Regions from separate parts of the Paenibacillus sp. 276b genome, predicted to be linked through region 2. Evidence: riboswitches for the same ligand, from Rfam matches in the RefSeq annotation. Region 2 holds a riboswitch; the other holds the start of a gene.

Region 1 (3,109 bases), on a different contig from region 2:
CCGGAGTGAGGTTGAACATTCACATGTTCTGCTCCAAACAATTCTTTGGCACGATCACGCGCGATATCTTCTACGATATCCACATGCTCACAACCACCGTAGTAACGTTTGCCTGGATATCCTTCAGCGTACTTGTTAGTAAGTACAGATCCCATTGCCTCAATAACCGCTTCGCTTACGATGTTCTCGGACGCGATCAGCTCAATGTTGTTTTGTTGACGTTTCAGTTCAAGATTCATCGCTTCCAGTACTGCCGGGTCATTCTTGCGCAATTGTTCCATGATTAAATTCCTCCCAGTTATAAGTGAAGTTATAAAGCGAAACTACAGTGGTTACACTCCTGACTTCGATTGCATCACCATCTTCCGATCGCTGTTATCCCCAGATTTTTCTGAACTCCCTTATAATAAGGGGGAAATCCGGGGATAAAGGCGAACGCTTTGCTTCTTCAGATTGGTGTTGCACTCTCCGTTTTCGTGTAAAGTCTAATTTGGCTTTAAATAGGTTGAAGATATCAGTCACAAAATGTCGAATCTGGTTGCTCTTCCATACGATACACTGCACGCTCGCCGCCAATCAACTTCGGACGGGTCAGTGCTGTAGTTACTCGGGCATCACCGATGTAGCGGAGTGCTGTTCGGAAGGGTACTGCCACATGCCGCAAGTGCATGCCAATCATCGTCTCCCCAATATCCAGTCCCGCATGGGCCTGCACATGTTCAGCCAGGCAAGGATCGGTCAGCGAACGATACGCTGCGGATGCCATGGAACCGCCTGCTTTGGGCACGGGTACTGCACCAACCTCAGTCAATCCAAGACGTGTAAGCAATGAACGCTCCATAACCAGTGCCCGGTTCAGATGCTCACAGCATTGGAATACAACATCAAAACCGAACTCCTGCTGCACCTCGCGTATACCCGCAAGAAGCTGCTGCGCCACTTCAACCGCACCGCTTGTACCAATCCGTTTGCCTGCAACTTCACTTGTACTTGTACCGATCACCACGATCTGTCCAGGTCCAAGCTGTCCGGCAAGCGCCAGTTCACGCAGAATGGATGCAGTCTGTTCATGCAATCCGGGTTGTTCCGAATCTAACTCAATAGTCATCCTATCGCCTCCCGATAAAATCATGCCCGGCTTCCTCTTGGCTGCCCTTAATATTCTTGCATGGCATTTCAGGTACTATTATAGCGAATAATCAGATGAAAGACGAAAAAAAGAGCAGTCTGCGGGTAACGCAGAATTGCTCTTTTGCCCAGGCGACCGGCCGTTTGTTCCGGTGCTCCATCGTGGTTATGCCCACTTCGTCGCCAGTTACACCGGATCCCTGTTTTCCCATTCATCATAAAACAACCTGCGTTTAAAATCAACGGGTAATTTACATCCCGTGTACGTTTTTATATGGAAATCCATCGGTAGCTGGGAATGATTAAACAAATCCAATTACTCCAGCTTGTCCAAAAGTCTGTCGAGCGCAGTCCGAATCTCTGCCGCAGCGATGTTGTAATCGTCGCGACTGCCGCCAAACGGGTCCGAAATATCAAAGCTCGGTATGCGTTGTCTGATCTCGATCGCCCGCTCACGTTCAGATGCCAAAATCTCCTGACCTAGCGCACGTTTCATTTCCAATGTCGCAAACAGGCTGTCCAATTCCTGAAGGTCATTCAGGACTTGTTCGTCATTTTCCACATACTCTTTCAAAGTATACGTCTTGTGTATAGAGTCAGGAAAAACCTGCATAACATGCTGTTTATGACTGCGTGTCAACGTAAGGATCAGATCAGCCCAACCGACCAGGTTAGAGCTCAAGAGCGTCGAATGAGGGGGTCCCTCAACGTTGTGATCCCTTAATACGGCCTCCGCATGACGGGAAATCGGCATGCCCGTAGTTGCGGCTACACCCGCGGAACGAACGTCCACCTGAATGCCCCGCTCAGACGCCAGTTTACGTAAAAGTCCCTCCGCCATGGGGCTGCGACATGTATTCCCTGTACATACAAACAAAATATGTTTCATTGTGGTTAGCCTCCCCATTTTGCAAATGTTGTCGAATCATGTTTGAAACTCCATCTGAACCAATGAAACTCTTAATTATATATTGAAGACTGCACTAGGCTGTAATTATGGTTAACGTCGTTTTTTAAAATATAAACAAAAGTCCAAAAGCGAGCAAGATCGCTCCGCCGACCGCTTCTCCGTAATCCCCCATGTTCTGGCTCACACGCCGTCCCAACATCAGACCCATGACGGACATCGCTCCACCACAAACACCAAAAGCCAGTACTGTTAACACCAAGTCACTGCTGAACATGCCGAGCGAGACTCCAACGGAAAACGAATCCACACTGACACTCAGTGAGAACAGTATCACACCGAGCAAAGATCGATGATCCACCAGTTTGGTATCTCCCTCCCGGAAAGCGTTCAAGATCATATGGGCGCCGAGCAGGACCAGCAGACCGCCAGCTGCATACGTCGTAATGTCACCAAGTAAGGAACTGACATATTTGCCCGTATACATGCCGATGAGCGGCATGATGATGTGAAACAGGGCCGTTACGGTACTGATTCGCAATACGTCTCTCATACGAATGCCCTTCATGCCAATCCCGATGCCGAGTGAGAACGCGTCGAGTCCGAGAGCGACGGCCATAATCAAAATGGTTACCAACTGCCCTACATGGGCAGACACATCCCACATCCCCATACCCCCAAGTCACGTAAAGGTTCTTGTACACCTTATGCGGACAAGGACATAAACATAACCTGAGAAGACATTTTGCAATCCCAGCTCAAAAAAATGGATTTGCTAGTCGTAACTAGAGGACGGGTGCCAGAGGGAAATATTCTAGCGATATTATGGAAAAAGGGAGCTATCGGTTACCGACCTGAATGAGTCGGTGACCTGCCGCCTTGAGCAGCCGGTTCATGACGGCTGCTCCCAGTCCTTCGCGTGAGCAGGCTTCAGCCACAATATATGTGGCCCCCTGCTCATCGCAGCTGCGCAGCGCGGCGTACAGCCGGCGCGCTGCTTCCTCCAGCTCGCTGGCTTCGCCCAGCGAGAACACGGCATCGGCGCGGTACTGCTCCACGTGCTCGGCGAACGCC
Region 2 (3,109 bases):
ATTATTTTCGATTAGCTTTGACATATTTCAGTTGGGCCACAATGATGACACTAATAATCACCAAAAGGAACCACGAACTTATCTTGCTAAAACTGACCAGTTGCCAGGAGTCATGCTGGTCAGGGTATTTCCAGCCGTTAAAAAATGTAGCTATATTTTCAGCAGTCCAGATGAAAAAACCTACGATGACAAAAGCGAGCGTTAACGGCATTCGATAGGTAGTTAATCGTACCCGATAGATAATCCATGTTTTACGAAAAACAATAAATACCAGAGCGGTCAACCACCAACGAAAATCGGGAATAAAATGATGTGTGAAAAAGTTGATATAGATGGCTCCTCCTAACAGAACCGAAGATGCAAACCCAGGCCAGCCTGTCATGTCCATACGCAATCTGCGCCATATTTGGCACATAAAGCTTGCTACACTTGCATACATAAATCCGCTATAAAGGGGAACGCCAAAGAGCTTGGTATAACCAGGCTCAGGGTATGACCAGGATCCCATCCACACCTTATACATCTCCAGTACCAATCCAATCACGTGAAATATACATATGACTTTGATTTCATCACGTGTTTCCAATCCGCTCCGGTACATAAGGTATTGTACTGCTAATAAAACAAGCAGAATGGCATCATAGCGATAAAGAAAGGGTATCTGAATTACGCTAGAAAGGGCCAACGTTCCAAAGATCGCCACAGGAAAAATGCAACTCATCGCCTGATGATAACCAAAATGCAGGAGCTGTACTAAAGGTTTCAAGTTATGTTTATCTCCTTCCTAAGCCTTGTTCATAATAATATAGATATGGTCCGTTTGTAAAAAGAGAAAAAAAGATCTATATATTTTCTTATTTTCAATTCGAGCTTATTCAAAGACAAAACAGGCCCCTCGTCAACTGGAGGGACCTTGTTTTTTGGCTAATTCAATTATGCATTTTCAGACAGCTTGTAGGCAGATTTAATCGTATGTTCAATGAGCGTCGCAATCGTTACAGGACCAACACCGCCCGGTACAGGTGTGATTGCTGAAGAAGGAACAAAGCAAGCTTCGTAGTCCACATCTCCGACGTTGCCTTTGTTATAACCTGCATCAATAACGACAGCACCTGGTTTAATCCAGTCTCCTTTAACAAAGAGCGGTTTGCCCACGGCTGCAATTATGATATCGCCAAGCTTCACGATTTCTTCCAGATTCACGGTTTTGGAGTGGCAAGTCGTCACCGTTGCATTCCGGTTGAGCAGCATGGCTGAGACAGGTTTGCCCAGAATTGGACTTCTTCCGATGACAACTGCATGTTTGCCCTCGATCTGAATATTGTAGAAATCCAAAATGCGCATAATAGCCTGTGGTGTACAGGAAGGGAATTCTGCGTCTCCAAAAGCATTAAGTGCAAAACCGAGAGTCGTAACACCGTCAACGTCTTTCTCGATACTAATGGCATCAAAAGCTGCTCTTTCATCGATATGATTCGGGACAGGGTGCTGAAGCAAAATACCGTGTACGGAAGGGTCATCATTTAGCTTGTTTATTTCTTGAATTAATTCATCCGTGGTGGTATCCGCAGAAAGAACGACCTTAATGGATTGCACGCCTAAGCGAGCACAAGCATTTCCTTTCATACGCACATAAGTCGCTGAAGAAGGATCATCTCCGACGAGAATTGTAGCGAGACAAGGCTGAATGCCTTTTTCCTTAAGAATGGCAACCTTCGAGGCCATGTCTTCCTTCATAAAATCTGCTACCGTTTGTCCATTCAAGATCAGTTTGTCAGTACTCATTTTCACATCGCCCTTTCAACATAAAAAAGAGGCAAGGAAATAAATATTCCTTACCTCTGCCCAGGCGTACGGCTTATTACAAAACCATATGCTCCCTCACGGTTCACCGTGTTCGCCAGTTACATATGATCGTTTAAATTGTTTAGATTGATAGTACTTGAAAAAGCAAAATTGTTCAATAGTTAATGGATTTCTCTTATAGAGAGAGATGATCTTAAGGATTAAGTATCTCGTCTATTAATGAAAATTCAACACGATCTACTTTCCAGCCCTTATTTGTATAGACGAGTGTGGCACTTCGGTAGAGTGTTTCCTTGTTACCGTAAACGGAACTAGAACCCGAGTATTGACTTAATCTAGCTGTATTACTGTCAGGGTAAGTCAGACCGGATTGGCTGATGATTTTGAATTTAAAGTCGTATTCCAGCCTATCCCGAATAATTTCGTTGATAAAACGATCTGTAAAATAGGCGCTAAAGTATGTCCGAATTTGCTTAATGGAAGACAGGTTTGTCGCTTCATTTAATTTATCAACGAAGATTTGCTGTTGTTTGGCCGTTATTCTCTTTGTATTGGGCACTTGCACTTTGGGTTTTGCCATCGTCACCTGTATTTGCGTGCCATCCAGAGTGATTGTTGCTTGGCTGGTTTGTTGATTCCATTGCACGTCAGCGCCTAAAGTTTGACTGATAAACCGCGCCGGGATATAGGTGGTGTTATCGTTTAATTCCGCAGGAACATCCAGAGAAACTGCCTCTTGGTTAACCAGTATCTTTTTAGAGTTAATGGTCAAAAGTATTGTCATTTCACCTTTGGTAATGGTGATATTTTTTAGTTCTTTATTCCAGTTAACTTCCGCTCCCAAGTTTTCGGACACTGCCCGTAACGGAATTAGAACACGATTATTTTGTAGCATGCCAGTATCCATTGTGATGTACTGGTTTGCAGCTTCCCCGGTAGCCGCAAAGCTCGGCAGGATGAGCAGAGTCGTTGTCAGCAAGGAAATAGTGATTTTTTTAAACATAGGCTCCTCCTCTAAGGATTAATTATTTAAATATGTAGACGTTATCAAAATAGAAAATGTTTCTGTATGTAAGATGCCATTCTCCAAGCAGTAAGGTAGCCTAGGGCTTAATTCTAATTTTTTACTTTTACCAGAGGAAATAGTTGATAACTGTTCTCACTCATGATATATTGTTAACAAGTAAACTATCTCGGATTAATTTCCTGAATTAGTTTAATCATTCAAGGTTTTTTTATTGTTTATAAGTAAATAAGGAGCGATTGAAGAATGGATTCAAACGATCGAACAAAACAGTTACTG

The links. Region 2 has a riboswitch for ZMP and ZTP ahead of BLV50_RS05245 (bifunctional 5,10-methylenetetrahydrofolate dehydrogenase/5,10-methenyltetrahydrofolate cyclohydrolase). Riboswitches for the same ligand answer to the same signal wherever they lie in the genome.
Region 1: it holds a riboswitch for ZMP and ZTP, as region 2 does, so the genes downstream of both, BLV50_RS16470 (TIGR01440 family protein) here and BLV50_RS05245 (bifunctional 5,10-methylenetetrahydrofolate dehydrogenase/5,10-methenyltetrahydrofolate cyclohydrolase) in region 2, are expected to answer to the same signal.

What each region holds. Positions count from the first base shown of each region.
Region 1 covers NZ_FNRR01000003.1:76,473-79,581, forward strand. The annotation lists gene glyA (serine hydroxymethyltransferase) at 1-281, opposite strand, end outside; gene BLV50_RS16470 (TIGR01440 family protein) at 515-1,108, opposite strand; ZMP/ZTP riboswitch at 1,248-1,329, opposite strand; gene BLV50_RS16475 (low molecular weight protein arginine phosphatase) at 1,445-2,017, opposite strand; gene BLV50_RS16480 (manganese efflux pump MntP) at 2,142-2,702, opposite strand; gene BLV50_RS16485 (L-threonylcarbamoyladenylate synthase) at 2,875-3,109, opposite strand, start outside.
Region 2 covers NZ_FNRR01000001.1:1,217,786-1,220,894, forward strand. The annotation lists gene BLV50_RS05240 (DUF817 domain-containing protein) at 2-766, opposite strand; gene BLV50_RS05245 (bifunctional 5,10-methylenetetrahydrofolate dehydrogenase/5,10-methenyltetrahydrofolate cyclohydrolase) at 934-1,785, opposite strand; ZMP/ZTP riboswitch at 1,837-1,918, opposite strand; gene BLV50_RS05250 (stalk domain-containing protein) at 2,000-2,809, opposite strand; gene BLV50_RS05255 (MarR family transcriptional regulator) at 3,077-3,109, shown strand, end outside.